One region of the Glutamicibacter sp. M10 genome, then DNA from elsewhere that is predicted to be linked to it. Evidence: predicted binding sites of a transcription regulator. Region 1 holds the regulator's gene; each other region holds the start of a gene.

The links. The regulator LexA, encoded in region 1, represses DNA repair genes until DNA is damaged. The targets are predictions, from matches to a motif close to TCGAACANNTGTTCGA.
Region 2: the regulator LexA is predicted to act here: its motif matches at 2,126-2,141, upstream of N6V40_RS10950 (DUF6504 family protein).
Region 3: the regulator LexA is predicted to act here: its motif matches at 2,350-2,365, upstream of N6V40_RS05455 (shikimate dehydrogenase).

Annotation. Positions count from the first base shown of each region.
Region 1 is NZ_CP104918.1:2,985,761-2,992,875, forward strand. Features, by position in the region: gene N6V40_RS14515 (histidinol-phosphate transaminase) at 1-620, opposite strand, end outside; gene N6V40_RS14520 (LysM peptidoglycan-binding domain-containing protein) at 702-1,055, opposite strand; gene lexA (transcriptional repressor LexA) at 1,313-2,032, shown strand; gene N6V40_RS14530 (glycoside hydrolase family 76 protein) at 2,095-3,150, opposite strand; gene N6V40_RS14535 (ATP-dependent DNA helicase) at 3,243-5,243, opposite strand; gene hflX (GTPase HflX) at 5,236-6,804, opposite strand.
Region 2 is NZ_CP104918.1:2,234,284-2,241,398, forward strand. Features, by position in the region: partial or broken gene N6V40_RS10935 (SOS response-associated peptidase) at 1-59, shown strand, start outside; gene N6V40_RS10940 (MBL fold metallo-hydrolase) at 160-789, opposite strand; gene N6V40_RS10945 (S-(hydroxymethyl)mycothiol dehydrogenase) at 789-1,874, opposite strand; gene N6V40_RS10950 (DUF6504 family protein) at 2,181-2,489, shown strand; gene N6V40_RS10955 (DNA polymerase III subunit alpha) at 2,527-5,982, shown strand; gene N6V40_RS10960 (VOC family protein) at 5,983-6,564, opposite strand; gene thrS (threonine--tRNA ligase) at 6,746-7,115, shown strand, end outside.
Region 3 is NZ_CP104918.1:1,116,051-1,123,165, forward strand. Features, by position in the region: gene N6V40_RS05445 (LysR family transcriptional regulator) at 1-842, shown strand, start outside; gene N6V40_RS05450 (MFS transporter) at 956-2,293, opposite strand; gene N6V40_RS05455 (shikimate dehydrogenase) at 2,446-3,318, shown strand; gene N6V40_RS05460 (bifunctional sugar phosphate isomerase/epimerase/4-hydroxyphenylpyruvate dioxygenase family protein) at 3,318-5,171, shown strand; gene N6V40_RS05465 (IclR family transcriptional regulator domain-containing protein) at 5,190-5,960, shown strand; partial or broken gene N6V40_RS05470 (PLP-dependent aminotransferase family protein) at 5,975-7,115, opposite strand, start outside.

The DNA.
Region 1 (7,115 bases):
GCCAGGGAGAACTCGGCGTACGCTTCATCGACGATGACTACACCATTGTGTTCGCTCATTGCGTCGTACACTTCGGTGATGACATCAAGCCCGAGAGCGGTGCCGGTTGGGTTATTGGGGGAACAAAGGAAAACGATGTTCGGTTTGTTTTTGCGAACCTGTTCGGCGGCGGACTGCGCAGAGAGCGTGAAGTCTTCTGCCCGTTCTCCTGCGATGTACGCGGTGTCAGTACCGCTGGCCAGCAACGGGTACATGGAATAGGTTGGGCCAAAGCTCATTAGGCTTCGGTTCGGACCACCGAATGCTTGCAAAATTTGTTGCAGAATCTCGTTGGAACCGTTGGCGGCCCACATGTTCTCTGCAGTTAGTCCGTGGCCAAGATAGTCGGCCAGCAATTCACGAAGTTCGGTGAATTCGCGATCAGGGTATCGATTAAGAGTTGTCGCAGCTTTGGCGACTTCTTGTGCGATGGCTTCCACGACCGTAGTTGGCAATGGATGGGTGTTCTCGTTGACATTCAGCTGGATGGGCACGTCGATTTGTGGTGCGCCATATGGGGATAGCCCGCGGAGATTCTCACGCAAGGGCAGCTGACTCAAAAGTTCACTGCGGTCATTCACGCAACAAGTCTACGTGTGGACGGGCTTGGGCAGTGAATCCGCTACGAACCAAGGTAACAATCGCTTGACCACGTTTTACCTTTAGCCAGCAAGCACTGGAATCGACAGCGAGTCGCCGACATGAATCTGAGTGCCATCAAGCGAGTTCATTTCCGAGATGTGACTAACGGCTGAGGTGACGTCGTAACCTTCAGCGTATTCGCTGGCCAGACTCCAGAGCGTATCGCCAGGGATGACGGTTACGTCTACCGTTTCAACTCCCTCAGGTACTTCCGATGATGCGTGAGCATCCGACGCGAACATCGAGAAGAAGAAGGCCGCGGCGACAGTTAAGGCGAACACTGGAATCCCGATAAGGACGGCCCAGCCCCGGCGGTTGATGCGGATCTTCATTGGTGAACGGGTTTCGTTTGAGTCAAGTGCGACAGTTGCCATGACTATGTCTCCTCAGAAATAGTTGTGATGCGAAGTTGTGTTCGATGATTTAGATTCGAAGACTTGTTCGAATCTAGTACATCTGTTCTAACAGAGCTTTGTCGAACTTGTCCAGAAGTTTTCGAACAAATCTTTGAAAGAACGGAACTTATCTACTAAGATTTCGAAGTAGACGAGCAATGAAAACATCACACCATCTAGCTCCGACAGTTTGGACTCACGAACTTTCGACTGCTTGCTAGGGAAGGCAAACTCTCATGTCAGCTTCACAACGCACTCCGCGATCGAATGCCCGTTCGCTGACGATTCGCCAAAAGAAGATCCTGGAAACGATCCAACGGTCTATCGGAAAGAACGGCTATCCACCATCGATGCGTGAGATTGGTGACTCCGTTGGCCTCAAGAGCTTGTCTAGCGTCACTCATCAGTTGAGCCAACTCGAAAAGCTCGGATACATTCGGCGCGACCCTCGACGTCCCCGCGCAATGGAAATCCTTCTTCCGCTGCAGTTGGCTGACGATAAGGACGAGTCACAGACAACGGAAGTACCCGCTACTGCCGCTGCCGACGATGCCATGGTGATCGAGCTCAGTACTTCAGCCGACACCACCATGGTTCCTTTAGTTGGTCGAATTGCCGCAGGTGGTCCGATCCTTGCCGATCAGTCCGTGGAAGATGTTTTCTCGTTGCCACGCCAGCTAGTGGGTCATGGAGAACTGTTCATGCTCAAGGTTTCAGGCGACTCAATGGTCGACGCTGCGATTTGCGACGGTGACTGGGTAGTTGTTCGTCGTCAGCAGACTGCAGATAATGGCGACATTGTTGCCGCTTTACTGGACGAAGAAGCGACTGTAAAGACTTTCCGTCAGCGCGACGGTCACACTTGGCTGTTGCCGCAGAACTCCCGCTACGAGCCTATTCTTGGTGATGCGGCCACGATCATGGGCCGTGTTGTTTCGGTAATGCGTTCGCTCTAAATAGAGATCTGATCAATGTGGGGCAGATGCCATTGGCATCTGCCCCACATCGTCTAGCTAAATCAATTTCGACTGTCGGACTCACAAGCAGCAGCTGCACTGAATATCATCCAGCGCTGGACTGCAGCCGAGAGCCTGCGTGGTTCCTGATCTACCAAACTGTTGGCGGTCGCCACGACCATCGTGCGTGCTGTCGACCGCGTCCTGCCATCAAGGCGCACATCATTAGCGGCCAGGGCCAGATACCTGACCAAGATTCCAGCAAACAAGTTGCCGTCGCCACCGCCGTTCAGCGAAAGCGCACCGGTGCTGTCGGTCAAGTATTGTGCACTGGCGTGGATCAGCATTGTTGAGTGCTCTAAATCAGCATCTGATCCCAACTCCAGCAAAGCGCCTAGAACCGGCCCTTGGTTATAGGTATAGAGCGCGTCCTCGATCCTGTGCCCGTCCGGCACCAACCGCAGCCCGTCCAAGTACAGCCCGCTGTCAATGCTAAACAGTCTTGCCCGTAGCCAGCTAAGTAGCTTCCGTGATTGGTCGCGTTCACCATTCCGGGCAAAAAATAGAGCGGCTGGTGCGTTAGCCGGCGCGTTTTTGAAGTCCTTCTTCCGGGACCAATACATTCCACCATCTAGGACATCGTCAATGGCTCCGTTGAGCTGTTTTCTCAAAGTGGTGACAGCCTGTTTGGCATTAGCTGAGCTGTGACCATCAAGGCGACGTGAGAATGAAAGTAATCTTTGGCTCGCCAAAGCTAGCCAAGCCATGTCATCAAAAAAGTAGTTTGGGAAGACACCGAAGTTCCGCAGCCGGATCCCCCGCAATAGCTCGACGGCTCGCTGAAGTTCCCGGTGCGCTGCATCTAAGTCATTGTCAGCCAGGTAGGCATAGCCGTCGTCGATGATGGCATCTAGGTAATGAGCCTGCCACCAGTAATTCCACTCGCGTAGCGGATGCGAAATCCCGTTGAGGTCACTGAGCATGCTGCCGTCACGAAGCTGGTGCGCCTTGCTGTACGGCAGCCCAATCCACGTTCCGGGCAGTCCAAGAAGACGTTGCCCAAAACGTGAGTGGGTGTCTTGCGCGGCGGTGCGGGCAAGTGTCTTCCAAGACTCCATAGTGCCTTCCGGAGATAAAGATTCCTCTACTTGGCACAGACATTAGCATCTGGCGTAAGTGAATCTAGATGGCGCACCGTAGGTGCTTACGCCTACTTCTCTTCTTCGGGTTTGAGCCGCTCTAGGACACCGGTAATAACCTTCTTATCCACGGTGGGCCACATCGGTGGCAGCGTGGCCTTCAAGAAGCTGCCATAGCGTGCAGTGGCCATGCGTGAATCCAAAACCGCCACAACTCCGCGGTCATTGATAGAGCGAATGAGTCGTCCTGCACCCTGCGCCAACCGGATGGCAGCATGAGTCGCTGAGACCTGCATAAAGCCATTGCCGCCGTGTTTAGCAACATCCTCGGTGCGGGCTTTAGAAATCGGGTCATCCGGACGCGGGAAGGGAATCTTGTCGATGATCACGAGTCGGCAGGAATCTCCGGGTACGTCGACACCTTGCCACAGGGTCATCGTGCCAAAGAGACAGGTGTCGCGTTCAGCTGCAAACTGTTCAACCAAGGATTTCATGCTTGCTTCGCCCTGGCACAGAATCTCCACGTCCAATCGTTCCCGAAGGATGCTGGCAGCTTCCTCTGCTGAGCGTTTGGAAGTGAATAGCGCCAGTGCGCCACCGCCCGAGGCCTTGATCAGGTCCTCGATTTCGTCCAAGGTCTCCGCGGCTAGCTGCCGGCCCGGCTTGGGTAGGTGCTTGGCAACGTAGAGAATGCCCTGCTTTGGGTAGTCAAATGGACTACCTACGTCAACGCCGGTCCAGGTCGGAGCTCCTGCACCCATCAATCCCAAGGAACCCGCTACCGCATCAAACTGCGAACCGATAGCCAGTGTTGCGCTGGTCAGCACTACAGTGCGGCCGTCGAATAGCCCCTCTCGGAGCTTTCCCGCCACCGACAATGGTGCCACGTTGAGTGTTGCCGGTTGCGAATCGTCAGCTTCAACATATCCGCGGCCTTCCACAAATTCGCGTGGTCGAGTTGTGTAGAGGACTTCTCGGCGTTCTTCGGATTCAAGCATACGGATGGCATCATCCATCACTGCCTGCATCTGGGATCGAGCGGTCTGCCGTCCGCCATCTGCTGGTGCATTGGCTTCCGGTTTGGACAATGCAAGAATGAGCCGGGCCTGCTCCACAATGTCGTTGAGGGCAATGCCCATATCCTCACGCAGACCCTGTTCTAGCAGGCCGGTAGGAATTCCGGTCAAAGACTTTTCAAGCCGGTTGGAAGCCTTGACCATCTCATCTACGTTGACTCCGCAATGGCGTTTAGCACCGCCTGCGGCTGTCATTACGGTACGCGCCGACAATGCTCCAGAGACCGAGCTTGTCACTCGGTCTTGAAGCTCGTGGGCCTCGTCAATGATTGCTACTTCAAAGTCTGGAAGTACCGACAGGCCTTCGAAAGCTGAGACGGCTAGCAAGGCGTGGTTGGTAATCACGACGTCTGCTTCAGATGCCCGCGCGCGAGCCATCTCGGAGAAGCATTCGTCTGCCATGGGGCACTTTTGAGATCCCAGGCATTCCATTGCTGAAACTGAAACCTGTTTCCATGCCTTGTCGCTGACGCCAGGAACCAGTTCGTCACGGTCACCGGTATCGGTACGATCAGCCCATTCACGAAGCTTTAAGACTTCGCTGGCTAGCGGTGAGTAGGTCGTGCCCGCAGGGACGGCCGGCTCATCCATAGTGAACAGCGTGCCTTCATCATCTGGGTATCCGCCGCCGAGTTTATATTGGCACAGATAATTTGAGCGCCCCTTGAGCAGGGCGACATCCATGGGACGCGAGAGCTTGCCCTTGAGAGATTCGAGTAACCGTGGCACGTCACGACCGACAATCTGCGCCTGCAGTGCCAGCGTAGCGGTGGAGACAATCACTGGCTTAGCGCTAGTTTGCGCGTGAGCCAGCGCCGGAATCAGGTAGCCCATGGACTTACCCGTTCCGGTGCCGGCCTGCACCAGCAAGTGTTCTTCATCTTCCAAGGCGGTCACCACATGCTTGACCATTTCCTGTTGGCCCGTGCGCATGGCACCACCCATGGAAGTGACCGCGGCCTCGAGAAGTTCCAGGGCCTGCTCTTGCTTATCCATGAATGTTGAAGTTCTCCAACTCTGCAGCCAAGGAATCACGTACCTTGACGATCATCCGAGTGCCATCATCTAAATATTCACTTTCCAGAATTTCAGATTCACTCTGGTGTAGCTTCGCGATCAAATCCCCACGGTTGTAAGGAATAAGAACTTCAAGCTGAATTCCGGGTCGTGGAATCAAGGCGCTGATCTTTTCAAGCAGCTCTTCAATTCCTTCACCCGTGTGCGCCGAAACCACCGACGTGTTCGATTCACGGTTACGGATACGTTCAATGACAAATGGGTCAGCAACATCGGCTTTGTTCAGCACAATAACTTCAGGGATGTTCAGTGCGTCAACTTCGCCGAGCACCGTGCGTACCGCTTGAATCTGTCCTTCGGGATCCGGATGCGCAGCGTCAACCACGTGCAAGATCAGATCCGAATCCGCGATTTCTTCCAAGGTTGAGCGGAAGGCTTCCACCAGCTGTGTTGGAAGGTTCGACACAAAACCGACCGTGTCGGCCAGGGTGTAGGTCAGACCGTCTTCCGTGGAGGACTGACGCACGGTTGGATCCAAGGTGGCGAACAGTGCGTTCTCCACCAAAACCCCAGCGTTAGTCAGGCGATTAAGCAACGAGGACTTCCCGGCGTTGGTGTATCCAGCGATAGCTACAGCCGGAACTTCGTTGCGTTTTCGGTTGGCGCGCTTGGCCTCACGAGCCGGCTTCATCGCCTTGATTTCACGGCGAAGCTTGGCCATGCGGTCGCGAATACGGCGGCGATCCATTTCAATCTTGGTTTCACCAGGTCCACGCGAACCGATACCGCCACCGGCAGCACCAACACGGCCACCAGCCTGACGAGACATCGACTCACCCCAACCGCGAAGGCGTGGCAGAAGATATTCAAGCTGAGCAAGCTCGACCTGAGCTTTACCCTCACGGGATGCCGCATGCTGTGCAAAGATATCGAGAATCAAGCTGGTGCGGTCAATAACCTTGACCTTGACGATATCCTCCAGCGCACGGCGCTGGGAAGGTGCCAGTTCGGCGTCAACAACAACGGTATCGGCGCCGGTTGAGGCAACGATTCCGCGCAGTTCTTCAGCCTTGCCTGATCCAAGGAAGGTCGAAGGGTCTGGCTTGCTGCGTCGCTGAACGACGCCGTCAAGAACCTCAGAGCCAGCGGTCTCAGCCAGTGCAGCTAGTTCACGCAGGGAGTTTTCGGCATCAGTAACTGTGCCTTCGTTCCAAATGCCGGCAAGGACTACGCGTTCTAGGCGCAGCTGGCGATACTCAACCTCGGTAACGTCTTCCAGCTCGGTAGACAGGCCGGCAACACGACGCAGAGCGCGTCGCTCAGCTAGATCGTCTTGGTCTCCGTCGAACTGGGACAGGCCAGAAGAGAAACGGTTCAGCGCTGTAGCTTGGCCGGAGAAGATTGAAGAATCTTCCTCGCCGAAGTGCTGGATTTGTGGACTCTGGGCTTCATCAGCTTCGAGGATCCGGTCGATAGCGGCCTGGATCTGGGCATCATCCATTGATGCCGAATCGTGCTCGTGTGACTCGGAGTTAGTCATGGTCTCCTTAGAAGTACTTCGCTTTCCAGAATAGTGCCGAGGACCCCCACTTCGCGACGTGGCGCGTTGGGAGTCAGTCGTTTCATCACTCATTCGTAATCCTTTGCAAAGGCAATCAAATCTGCAGTTAGTCAGGTGAATGCTGGGTTACCGAGGCGCAAAGTCGATTGGCAAGGAGTGTGATGCACAACTTACGGAAAACAAAAAGACTTCGCCGTCTACTGATTCGCTGTTCGGGCACGCCAAATCGGCACGCCTGCTTCAGGGAAATCACGAGGTAACCACAGCGGTTACGTCTTAGACGAATACGA
Region 2 (7,115 bases), 750 kb from region 1:
GTAATGTGCGCAATGATTCTCCGCAACTTATCGAAGCGCACAGCAACGCACTGTTCTAGCCAGCGACGCCAGCGGCTAAGAATGTTTCAAAAAGCACCCTTTAAACATTTCGGCAGCCAACCACTGATGGTTGACTGCCGAAAGTGTCTAATGAGCCTTTTAGTGGCCGCGCTTGATCCACTCGTCCAGATTCGGGGCTTCCGCACCGATGGTGGTGGCGTCACCATGGCCGGTGTTCACTACAGTCTGTTCAGGCAGGGTCAGCAACTTGGTCCGAATCGATTCGATGATCGTTTCGAAGCTCGAGTAGCTGCGCCCGGTCGCGCCCGGGCCACCGTTGAACAGGGTGTCACCACTGAAGAGCACACCCAGATCTTCTGCATAGAAGCTGGTGGACCCCGGCGAGTGGCCCGGGGTATGTAGCGCCGTGAGGGTTGTACCAGCGATGGTGAACGTGTCACCATCGTTGATTTCAGCGTCTACGTCGCGCTCTGGGTAGACAGCATCCCAGAGCATGCGATCTTCCATGTTGAGGAAGAGCGGAGCATCCACGGCGTCAGAAAATTCGCCGGCTACTCGGATGTGGTCGTCGTGTCCGTGGGTGAGCACAACTGCCATCACTTCGCGTTCGCCGATGACTTCACGAATCTTCTCAATATCGTGGGCAGGATCAATGACTAGTACCTCTGAGTCATCACCGATGATCCAGACATTGTTATCAACGTCCCACGTGCCACCGTCGAGAGAGAAGGTACCTGAGGTAACTACGTTTTCGATACGAGCGGTCATTAGATTTCCACCACCGAACGCAGCACGGTACCTTCGTGCATCTTGTTGAAGGCTTCCTCGATCTGGTCAATAGAGATGCGCTCGGTGACAAAGGCACCGAGGTCAAGACGTCCGAGCTTGTACTGCTCAACCAGCATCGGGAAATCATGGCTTGGCAAGCAATCGCCGTACCACGAGCTCTTTAGTGATCCGCCGCGGCCGAAGACATCAAGCAATGGCAGTTCCAGCTTCATCTCTGGGGTTGGGACACCCACGAGCACAACGCGGCCGGCAAGGTCACGAGCGTAGAAGGCCTGCTTGTAGGTTTCTGGGCGGCCTACTGCGTCAATGACAACGTCGGCGCCGAAGCCACCGGTCAGTTCCTGGATAGCCTCAACAGCGTCAACCTTGGAAGAGTTAACGGTGTGGGTGGCGCCGAACTTCTTTGCGCCTTCCAGCTTGTCTGCGTTGACATCCACGGCGATGATGGTGGTCGCACCGGCTAGCTGCGCGCCGGCAATGGCAGCTGCGCCAACACCGCCGCAGCCGATCACGGCTACCGACTCGCCACGCTTTACTTCGCCGGTGTTGATAGCTGCACCGATGCCAGCCATGACACCACAGCCGAGCAGACCTACAGCTGCTGGATCAGCATCTTCGTCAACAATGGTGCACTGACCGGAGTGAACCAAGGTCTTTTCGGCGAAGGAACCAATGCCCAGTGCTGGGGATAGTTCGGTGCCGTCCTCAAGGGTCATCTTCTGGGTGGCATTGAAGGTATTAAAGCAGTACTTTGGCTGACCCTTGGCGCAGGCGCGGCACTGGCCACAGACTGCACGCCAGTTCAGGATAACGCGGTCGCCAACTTTGACGTTGGTGACGTTCTCGCCAATCTGGCTGACTACTGCGGTGGACTCGTGGCCCAACAGGTAAGGATATTCATCGCCGATGCCACCGAGCTTGTAGTGCAAGTCGGTGTGGCAGACGCCGGTAGTGAGCACGTCGACAACTACTTCTCCGGGACCTGGGTCCGGAACGATGATATCGACGACCTCAACTGGTGCGTCCTTAACACGGGAAATGACGGCTTTGACCTTATGAGGCATGGGATTTAACTCCTGAAACGATTGAGTGTTGCTGTTTCGATGCTATCGGTGTGTTCGGTACTAATCGAGCATTCGCGGCACAATGACGCACCCGGTTTCGCCCAGAGCCAAGTCGTCAGTGACTTTCACATCTTTTGTTGCTCTGCGGCTGGCTACTAGTGAAGCTGCGCAGAGATTTATTTTGCTGCGCAAGGTGCCCCAGTTCCCCTCGGCGCCAAACTGTCGGAGCCGATGACTAGTGTAACTATCGTTCGAACAAGTATTCGAATAGACTGGTTCTACTAAGTAAGGAGTGCACACGTGGGGATGTTCACCGAGTCAATTGAGGTTGCCCGTGCAGCAAGCGGAATGCCACTGCGCGTGAAATGGCAGGGGCGGGACTACCGACTGGTTGCTGAACCTCAGCGTTGGTTTGAACGTCGCAAGTGGTGGGACGAAAACCTGCGGATTCCTCGGGGAATCGGGGCAGGGCTCGCTGACTATGAGATGTGGCGCTTGCAGTTGGTTGCGGTGAGCGGATCCAAACAAGAGCACACCTTTGATGTGAGCTTTGATGTGCAAACCGAGAGGTGGCGGCTGGTGCGCGTGCACCAAGAGCTGGCCCAAAGCGCCTGAGCTTACGGGCAGGGGAACATATTTTCGAAGGACCATTATGAGCTTTACCCATCTGAACGTCAGTTCTTCCTATAGCGCCCATTACGGGGTGTCACATCCGCGCACCCTGGCTCAAGCAGCCAAAGCGCAAGGAGCACCTATGCTGGCGCTTACTGACAGGGATGGGCTTTACGGGACGGTCAAACATGTAGCTGCCTGTATGACAGAAGGTATAGCTCCCATTCTCGGAGTGAATCTGGCTGTACTCGATGACAATGGGGCAACTCTAGGCAGGATCGTTTTACTGGCGCAGGGACACAGCAATGGTCTTGGATATGCAGCACTCTGCCGAGCTATCAGCCTCGCACACAATACTGCTCACGGCGTGCCTGGGCTCAGTGCTAATCAGTTGGATCAGCTAAGCAAAAGCGGAAACCTGATGCTCCTGCTAGGTGGTGAATCAGACGTAGCTCGAGCAATCCTGAAAGGGAATTACGCTAAAGCCCGCGGACTGTTGGTCGAGTGGAAAAAACGAGTTGGAAAAATGCTGCGGGTAGAAATCACCACGCACCTCTCCGCTCCTGGTTCGCGCCACAGCTTAGGTGAAGCATCACGCCTACTGCGCTACGCCTACGAACGTCAGATCAAAGCGGTACTGTCCAACGCCGTGCGCTACGTAGACCCCGACGGGGCAGTCACCGCAGACATTTTGGACTCGGCGCGGGCTCTACATAGCCTGAAAAATCTGGATTTCTGCCAACCCAACGGGCAAGGGTGGCTGAAAACACCGCATGAGATGTTTCAACTGGCTACCGAAATCGGCCAAGCTACCGAAAGGAGCTGGGCGCACCAGATGCTGCGGGAAACCGAAGCGGTGGCACACTGGGCGGCAATAGATCCCGTAACGGACCTGGGGTGGAAGTCGCCGGTCATTCCGGAAGCCAGGGTGATCGGCCTGTATCGACCGGCCATGCAAGAACTCACCGATCGTGTATACGGGGCCGTGCCCACCCTATTAAGAAACGAAGCACCAAACGTAGTAGAAGAACGCCTAGCCCTAGAGCTGGGCGTGATCGAACGGTTGGACTTCGCCGGCTACTTCCTCACTGTGGCGGAGACCGTAAACCTGATCACCGAGATGGGCGTACGCGTAGCCGCCCGAGGCTCAGGCGCATCCTCGTTAGTGAACTACCTTTTAGGTATTAGCCAAGTAAACCCGTTGGCCCACGACCTAGTGTTCGAACGTTTCCTCTCCGATACCCGCACCACCCTGCCCGATATTGATATTGACGTTGAATCCGCGCGACGCCACGAGATCTATCACAAGATTTTCTCCAGCTTCGGTGAGGAACGCGTCAGCCTGATGAGCATGCAGAATGCTTACCGCGCCCGTGGCGCTGTCCGCGACGCAGGTGCTGCCTTGGGTGTAGAGCAGGAGCAAGTGGACGAGATCGCCAAACAGCTCTGGCGCTTCTCTGCCTCCTCTTTCCGTGAAGCGCTGGTGGAGAAGCCAGAGTTAGCAGCGTTAGCACAGCGCATTACCGATGACACTCAGCTCGATATTCTCATTGACGCCACCGAACGATTGGACCGACTGCCAAGACATATCTCCATGCACCCCTGCGGGGTGATCCTCTCTGATGCGAGCTTGCTGGACCGTACCCCGGTGCAGCCCTCAGGCATCGGATTGCAGATGAGCCAGTTCGACAAGCACGATATGGACCTGATGGGGTTGATCAAGCTCGACGTGCTCGGGGTGCGCATGCAATCAGCCATCGCCTACACGCTTGAAGAGATCGCTCGCATGCACCCAAGCAAGGAGCAAGCGTCTCGTGCAGGCGGACACACTAACGACAGTTACATCGATGCCAGTGGAGCGATTGACCTAGCCAAGGTGCCACTCGATGATGAACCCACCTTTGATCTGATCCGCTCCACTCACACCCTGGGCTGCTTTCAGATTGAGTCCCCAGGACAGCGTGAACTGGTTGGCAAACTCGCTCCCCGTGAGTTTAACGATCTGATCATCGACATCTCGCTCTTCCGTCCCGGGCCCATGCAGTCGAATATGGTCAAGCCCTATCTAGAACACCGCCACGGATTCGCTCCCGCCCAATACCTGCACCCAGACCTGATCCCTGCGCTCGCCGAAACCCACGGGGTTACCGTCTTCCACGAGCAGGTGTTGCGCATGCTTGATGTGCTGACCGGCTGTGGTCTAGGGATGGCTGATGTCTACCGGCGCCTGCTTGGCAACCCAGAGAAAGAACCAGCCGTTGAACGCTACGTGCGTACCGAGGCAACCAAGCGCGGCTACAGCCAGGAAACTATTGATCAAGTCTGGGAGGTGCTCTCTGGGTTCGGGTCCTTTGGCTTCTGCAAAGCCCACGGGGCTGCCTTTGCCGTACCCACCTATCACTCGGCTTGGCTCAAAGCGCATCACCCCGAGGCTTTCCTCGCTGGGATCTGGGAACACGACCCAGGCATGTACCCCAAACGATTACTGGTTTCCGAAGCGCGGCGTATGGGCGTCCCTATCCTCCCGCTAGATATCAACCGCTCCAACGGACACTATCGAGTCGAACGAGTATTCGAATACGCTCCAGCGAAGGTTCCCATGGTGCCCAGAGCCGTAGGATCACAACGCCCCGGACGCTACGGAATCCGGTTAGCCTTCCGCGACATTCACCAGATGAGTGAACGCGAAGTCCAGCGACTAGTGACGGGCCAGCCATATGAGCACCTCGCAGATGTCCGCGCCCGCGCAGGGCTCTCACGACGTACCTACCAAAACCTTGCCGCGCTTGGTGTCTTTGACTCTTTACTGGCAGGAACCTCTCGTGCCGATACGATCGCTCACACTCAATCGATGGTGCACAGCTCTCTGCCGGCCAAATACCGTCCCGGCCCCGGCCAACTGGCACTGGACCTCGGGCAGATCGAACACATCAAAGCCACCGGAACACAGCTGGATCCGGCCGAGGTAGTACGCACCGAACTAGACCTGATGCACCTAGATGCCAGTGAGCATTTGATGACTTCCTATAGGCGCAGGCTCTCACACCTGCCTATTACCCAAGCAGCGGAACTACTACACCTGCGTAACGGCACCGAGGTACTAGTCGCCGGAGTGCGCATAGCCACTCAAACACCACCTATGCGTGGCGGTAAACGCGTGGTCTTCATTTCCGTGGATGACGGGACCGGCTGTATCGATGCCACCTTCTTCGATGACACACAACAACGCACCGGGCCTTTACTCTTCTCTACCCGCATGTTGCTCATCCATGGAGTCACCCGACGCACCGGACCACGTGGCATCTCACTACAAGCACTGAACGCTTGGGATCTGCATCAGTCAGAATCGTTGCCGGTCGCCGGATACCTTGAAGAACAAGGACGACCGCAAATTAGTTACCGACCAAAGTTCGGCGAGGGCGCACGCAAGAGCGAGAGCGTCGGCGAACTCGCCAAACGTATGGAGGCCGAAGGGCTTGATCAGCGTGGGGCGTGACTAAACCGAAGAAATATGCCCGTTGGCATCGATAACAAACGAAGGGTTATGCACAAAGTCCCAGCGGAAACCATCCGGATCAGCTACGCACGCACTCTTGCCACCCCACGGCTGCACCGTTGGCTCAGAGATCGAGCTAGCGCCCGCATCCAACGCTCGCCGGTAGTGATGATCCACTTCATTATCCGAATGCACGTTATGCCCCAAAGAAAGTGGGGGAGCCATTTTGCTGTGACCGACATTTCCGTACTCGGACGGCATCTGTTTTACATCCCAAAGGGCAAGCATCAGACCGTAGCCTGCGCGGACAAAAGCGATCTCCGGGTGAGCTGGTTGAACCAGTTCGAACCCCAAGCCCTCGGTGTAGAACTTGGTGGAAATTCTGACATCGCGCACACCGAGGGTGATGGCGCTGATTACCGGGGAGCAGGTTTGTTCATGACATAAGCCTAGGCTTCTGAGATAACAGAAGCCATGGATGATCGAGCTTTCCACGAATTTTCGAGTCCCACTGGTGCACGGGTTAGCGGAGTTTGTTCTAGGAGTCTTGACCAGTGGGCCCAAAGAGTTTGGGTATGTCATGAGCCTGTTTAATGCAGACTCGTTGTTGAACGAATCACATGTGGGTCAACAATCCTCCCGAAACCCGAAGTGAACGCGCGCTGAAGTGAGGTCCTGAACTAAACTGGATTCTGGCTGGCTGTGGCCAAGGTATGCCACAAGCTATGAAGCCATCCCAGATTGAAAGGTAGAACCCGATCTCATGAGCGAGCAGCTGACTCTCACCATTGACGGCGAGCAGGTACAGGTGGACGCGGGAACAACCGGTCTGCAGTATTTCACCAATGATAAAGACGTGGTTGTTATGCACGTCGATGGTGTCCTACGCGACCTGGCCCGCGAACTTGTTGCTGGAACCACTGTCACCCGCGTAACCATCACCGACCCAGAAGGGTTGGAGGTGCTGCGTCACTCCACTGCCCACGTCATGGCTCAAGCTGTGCAGCAGTTGCGCCCCGATGCCAAGCTGGGCATTGGACCGTACATCACTGACGGTTTCTACTTCGACTTCGATGTCGCTGAGCCATTCACCCCAGAAGATCTGAAGCAGCTGGAAAAGATGATGCTTAAGA
Region 3 (7,115 bases), 1.7 Mb from region 1:
GGAGCCTCAGCGCAGGCGCCCGGGCGGCCGGCATGGCGCAATCCAACGCCTCGCGGGCGCTGAAAACCCTCGAGCGCCGATTGGGATATGCGCTGGTGACCAGGAAAACCAGCGGATCAACTCTGACCGCAGAAGGAGTGCTGACCGTCCAGTGGGCGCGTGAGGCGCTCGCCGGGTTGAACGCATTTTCCGCCGGTGTGCGCTCGCTGGCCGAACATGGCAACAAGGAGCTGGAATTCGGGGCCAGCATGACGGTGGCAGAATACCTGGCCCCGTCATGGATCGGGCAGCTGCATGAGAAGCTGCCCAGCGTCATTCCGCGAATGAGGATCATGAATTCCCACGACGTGATCCAGGCGGTGGAACAGGAGCAGCTCGGCTTCGGATTTGTTGAAACACCTCAGCTGCCCACGTCTCTCAGGAGCCGTGAAGTGTTCCGCGATGAAATGCTGGTCGTGGTTTCGCCTACCCATCCTTGGGCAGCGCGGAAGAATCCGGTGACCTTGGAAGAGCTGCAGGAAACCGCGCTCATCGAGCGCGAGGAAGGCTCGGGGACCAGGGCCTTTTTGAATTCCTTGTCCGCCGTTGAACGGGCCAAGCCGATTGCGGAATTCAATAGCAATGCGACCATCGCCCAGCTGGTAGCCGGAGGCATGGGGCCGGCAGTGCTCAGCCAGCTGGCGGTGGAGAACCTGCTCAATCAAGGGTCGTTGGTTGAAGTACCGTTTGCCGGCCCGGCGTTAATGCGCGAGTTGCGCGCCATTTGGCGTGAAGAGCGTGCGCTGAATGCCAATGAGCGGACGCTCCTTGGCATCGCCATCAACGAGTCTCCCAACGCTTGAGATCCAGGCGGTCCCGGGCGGCATTCTTGCGTCCCTTAAAATCAGTATCCCGGCCGTTTGGCATTCCTTGAAGGGAAGGCAGGCCAAACGGGCCGGGATGCTTGCAAAGACGGCTAGGAGACCTTCTCGACCGCGTGGCCCAGCTGCTTGGTGGGAACCCGATAGGTCTCGCGTGCAGTCAACGCCGAGAGCGAGGAAATGACGGCGATCGCCGCGGTGAACAGGCTGATCTGGACCCAGCCATTGGCTTCAAGCCCGCCCAAGGCGGCGACGATGGACGGCGCGAAGCCCGCCATCAGGAAGCCCAGCTGGGTGCCGATGGCCAGCCCGGAGAAGCGCACCTGCGAGGAGAACATCTCTGCGTAGAAGCTCGGCCAGACAGCGTTCGCTGCCGCATAGGCGCAGGAGAACACCAGCACCGAAAGGGTGAACTGCGCCAGCGCGTTGCTCGACTCCATGGACCGCAGGTAGAACGGCATGATGGCCGCCGAACCCAGCGCGCCGTAGATGAACACCGGCTTGCGGCCGATCTTGTCTGCCAGCATGCCGAACAGCGGCTGCGAAATCAGGGCGCCGATATTACCGGCGACAACCAGCCAGAGAGTAATGGATTCGTCCATGTTGCCGATGGTCTTGCCGTAGGAAATAGCCAGGGTTCCATAAACGGTAGAAACGGCTGCGATGAAGGCACAGAATACGACGCGCAGAACGTCCTTCCAGTGGAAACGAAGCAGTACAGCCAACGGAAGCTTGGCGATTTCATTGTTCTTCTTGGCTTCTTCAAATTCTGGAGTCTCATTCAACGAACGACGAATGAAGAAGGTAACGATAACAACCAGGGCCGAAAGCCAGAACGGGATACGCCAGCCGATGCCGTACTTGATCTCATCAGGCAAGGCCACCACAGGAATAAAGATCATGGCGGCAAGAATCTGACCACCCTGAGTGCCCGTCAACGTCCACGAGGTGAAGAAGCTACGGCGGTTATCCGGCGCGTGTTCCAGTGACATAGAGGAAGCACCTGCCTGCTCGCCAGCTGCCGACAGTCCTTGGCAGAGGCGGGCGAAGACCAACAAGATAGGCGCCAGCCAGCCGACCTGGTCAAAGGTAGGCAGGCAGCCGATAAGGAAGGTTGAAGCACCCATCAAGATGAGGGTGAACATCAAGACTTTTTGCCGTCCAATGCGATCACCAAAGTGGCCCACAAAGATCGCGCCAACTGGCCGGGCGACATAGGCGAAGCCGAAGGTTGCCAGCGACATAACGGCGGCGTTGGTGTTTGTATCAGGGAAGAATATGTGCGGAAAAATCAGTGCAGCCGCTGAACCGAAGATGAAGAAGTCATAGTATTCAACAGCGCTTCCCATGAAGCTAGCGACGGCAGCTTTGACCGGGGTGCGGCCCTGACTGCCTGAATCGGCTGATGCGTTGAGGCTATCTGGAGATGGCATCGGAGGTACTCCTCGTCGAGTGTTTAAAGCTGAAGCTCAAGAACAGTGTTCGCTATGCGTACACTTGTTCGGAATGTGTTCATTGCATTACAGTAGATGTAAATCACATCTCAGGCAATACCTGAAGTAAACAAGAAGAGTTGCGGGAGAAAATGAGTACACGTGCGGAGTCTTATCTGGTCGGTTTGATCGGTGATGGTGTGATGCCGTCGCTCACCCCACCGATGCACGAAAGAGCTGCCGAGGTTCACGGTCTGCGATACCTCTACCGGCCTATTGACCTGACCGAACTGAAACTACCGGCCAGCGACATCGGAGAATTGCTCATTGCCGGAGCAAAGCTTGGTTTTAACGCATTCAACGTTACCCATCCTTGCAAACAACTCGTACTTGATCACTTAGATGACATCTCACCCACCGCCAAAGCCATCGGTGCGGTTAACACCGTGGTCATCACCGACGGCAAATTCCACGGGCACAACACCGACGCCTCAGGATTCTCTCGCGCTCTCGACACCGGTCTTCCCGCAGCTAACAAGCAGCGCGTCCTGCAGCTAGGAGCCGGCGGCGCCGGTGCCGCCGTCGCGTACGCATTGCTGGATTCTGGAACCCAAGAACTGCATATCGTTGATCTTGATGAAGAGCGCGTGAATCATCGAGTCCAAGAACTTCGCAAAAACTTCCCCAAGGCCAGCATCCACGCTGCCACGCCAGATCAGGTGCCTGAGTTGCTGGCACAAGTTGATGGGCTACTTAATGCCACGCCGATTGGCATGCATCACCACCCAGGGGTGCCACTAGATATTGCCGCTCTGGAAGCCCGACACTGGGTCGCAGATTGCATCTACCGCCCGGTGGATACAGAACTGATCGTGGCCGCTCGAAACTTGGGCTGCCAAGTTCTGGACGGCGGACATATGGCTGTGGGACAAGCCGTGGACGCTTTTGAAATCATCACCGGCATCAAGCCAGATGCCCAGCAGGTGCGCGAGCACCTGCTGGAACTGCTGGAAAAGGGACTGTAATGCGTACATCCATCGCCACCGTATGCCTCTCAGGAACACTCGAAGAGAAACTGCTGGCCTGCGCCAAAGCAGGGTTTGACGGCATCGAAATCTTTGAACAAGACCTCCTGGTTAGCCCGATGTCACCAGAAGAAGTCAAAGCCATGGCGCAACGACTGGGGCTAACCTTGGATCTGTTCCAACCCTTCAGAGATTTTGAGGGAGTCACCGAGAGTCAGCTGAAAGCTAACCTGCATCGGGCCGAAGCGAAGTTCCAACTCATGAATCGACTGGGCATGGATTTGATGTTGTTGTGCTCCAACGTTGGCACCGCAACCATCAACGACGACCAAGTGTTTATCGAGCAGATCCGACAGCTCTCGGATCTGGCGGCAAAATACAATGTGCGCATTGCCTATGAGGCGCTGGCCTGGGGCAAGTACGTTGACACCTATCAGCACTCTTGGGAGATCGTGAAGCAGGTGGACCGCGCGAATGTGGGCCTGTGCATCGATAGCTTTCACATTCTTTCGCGCGGGGATGACCCGGCAGAGATTGCGAATATCCCTGGCGAGAAAATATTCTTTGTTCAGTTGGCTGACGCCCCAGTGCTTTCGATGGATATCTTGTCGTGGTCCCGCCACTACCGGCTCTTCCCGGGGCAGGGTGGATTTGCACTCGATCAGTTCTTGGCGGAACTGGTGCGCTCGGGATACAGCGGCATCATTTCCCTTGAAATCTTCAATGACGTATTCCGTCAGTCCAACGTAGAGCGTACTGCCATCGACGGCCTGCGGTCCCTGCAATGGCTTCAGTCTCAGACGGCACAGCTACTAAAATCCAACGGCGAACAGTACGCGCTGGAGCTCAAAGAACTTCCTGGCATTCAAGACGCCACCGGATTCGACTTTGCTGAGATTCGTACCGAGGATCCTGAACTTGTCGGCGGGATGCTGGCCCAACTGGGCTTTAGTTTCCGCGGCCAACACCGCCGTAAGCCGGTGCAGCTATGGACCTCGGGGGACGCGCGGATCATCATCAACTCGCAGCGCAGTCGCGGAGTTGAAGCAGCGGTGTCCGGTTTTGGCGTTCAGGTACTAGATCCCGGTGCGAGCGGCGAACGGGGCAACAGCTTGTTGGCCACCAAGGTCCCGCGCTTGCGAACCTTTAATGAACAAGAACTTCCAGGATTTGTTGCCCCTGACAGCACCGAGATTTTCTTTAGTTCGCCAGAGAATACACAAAACTGGATCATTGAATTTGAAGAAGCGACGCTGCCTAATACGGGCGTCAACGATGGGCCCATCCTGTGCATTGACCACATCAACCTGGCTCAACCATGGCAGTGCTTTGATGAATCCGTGCTGTTTTACAGCAGTGTCATCAACCTCAAAGCACAGCCGGGAACCGAAGTTCCTAGCCCCATGGGTCTGGTGCGTTCGCAGGTGCTTTCCACCGAGGATTCCAGCGTGCGTCTGGCGTTGAATATTGTTCCGCATGGTCTGGAGAGCGCCATCGAGCGCAACCATGAATATCCAGAACATGTTGCCCTGCGCACCGAGGACATTATTGGGTTGGCCAAGGATGCTCGCGCACGAGGCATGGAGTTCTTGCAGGTTCCGGCGAACTACTATGAAGACTTGGCCGCACGCTTTGACCTTGATTCGCAACTGCTCACAACGCTCAAAGAATTGCACCTGCTCTATGATCGTGATGAAGCGGGGGAGTTCTTGCATTTCTACACCAAGACCATTGGCAACATGTTCTTGGAGGTAGTTGAACGTCGTTCTAGCTACGATGGGTATGGAGCGCCTAATGCTCCGGTGCGACTGGCCTCTCAGTTTGAGAGCAACCGCTGGAGCAGAAACCTATAAAGCTGGGGAGAAATACACGTGGCAGAGCGGCCAGATTACTTTGTTAAGTCTGCGGATAAGACTTTGGCCGTGCTGCTCGCATTTTCAGCTGGCAACACCGAATTGACCGTCTCTCAAGTGGCTACGGCAACGGACCAGACCCGCGCTTCGGCTCGCCGGTTCCTGCTGACCCTTACGGACCTTGGCTATCTACAAGCTAACGGCAACGCGTATCGGATGACCCCGCGCGTTTTGGATATCGGTGCTGCCTATTTGTCGGGACTCACTCTGCCACAGGCAGCGGTGGGTCACCTACAGTCTCTGGCGCGCGACTTGGAAGAGACCGCTTCATTATGTGTGCTTGAAGGCCAAGACATTCTGTACGTTGAACGCGTTACTGCACCACGACTGCACGCGCTAAACGTCTCCATCGGCAATCGACTGCCGGCCTGGGTGACATCGATGGGCCGTGTGCTGATCGCTCACCTAGAGCCTGCCGAGCAAGAGGCATTCCTTGAGCGGGTAGATCTGCACCCGTACACCGAACACACGGTGGCTGATCTTGCGGCATTAAAGAAGGAACTGGCAAAGGTCCGCGAGCAGGGATGGTCACTGGTTAATCAGGAACTCGACGAGGGACTGCGCGGACTGGCTGTTCCGGTGCTTCGCGGTGGGAAACTTCTAGGCGCGCTGAACATCTCGGTACAGACCAGCCGGAACAACTCTGAAGTCATCGAAGAAGAGCTGTTGCCAAGGCTGCGACGTACCGCCAAAGAAATCGCTGATGACTTTGGCGGTCGCCTGAGCTAAGCGAGAGGCGGACCCTAGCTAGCGTTTGCTTCGATAGCGGAAGCTAGCAGGGTCGATAGACGCTGCACACCTTCAGCGATGGTGGCCTCATCAACGGCGCAGAACGCTAGACGAAGCTTGTTATCTGCCTGTCCGCTTGGGCTGAACGCCGCTCCTGGAATGAAAATGACTCCGGCCTTCACGCCAAGTTGCAGCAGCGCATACGTGTCGATTCCTTGGGGAAGAGTCAACCAGATGAAAAATCCACCTTCAGGTCGCGTGTAGCTGACCTCTGCTGGTAGGTACTTTTCTAGGGCATCAAGCATTGCGTCGCGACGGGAACGGTACAGATCGTTGTATTTAGTGATCTGTCCCTTCCAGTCATGCTCTTCAAGATAAGCACTGATGATCATCTGATTCAGGGTTGGTGGGCACAGCGCCACAGCTTCGCCAGCCAAGTAGAAACGACGGAACAGATGGGTAGGCACTGTGGCCCAGCCAATGCGTAGACCGGGTGCAAAGATCTTGGAGAAGGAACCCATGTAGATGACGTTCTCGGGATCCAAGCTGCGCAGGGTTGGCGCCGCTTCTCCCTCGTAACGCAGCATTCCGTAAGGGTTATCTTCCAGAATCAGAATGCCTTCTTCACGGCAGATGGCCACGATTTCTTCGCGTCGCTCGGCTGCCAGCGTGATGCCTGAAGGGTTGTTAAAATTCGGAATGGTGTAGAGGAACTTGATGCGTTCCCCGGAGGCTCGCAGCTCAGTGATGCGCTCACGCAACGCTTGAGGAATCAGACCATTATCGTCGGTGCCTACCGGACGTGCTTTGACCTGGTAGGCCTCAAAAGTATTCAGCGCACCAACATAGGTCGGGTCCTCGCACAGTACGGTATCCCCAGGATCGCAGAAGACCTTGCAGGCCATATCTTGTGCCGATTGGGATCCGTTGGTTACCACTACGTCTTCAACTTTGACGTTGGTGATTCCTTCTGCGGCCATGACATCGAGGATCTGCGCGCGGAGTTGAGCGGTGCCCAAACCGGAGCCGTACTGTAACGCTTCAGGCCCCTGCTCGGTGATGATGCGCTGGGAGATTTCACCAATCTTTGCCAGTGGCAGTAATTGCAAAAAGGATTGCCGCCAGCAAGGGAAACCAATGAAGGATCCAAGGAGA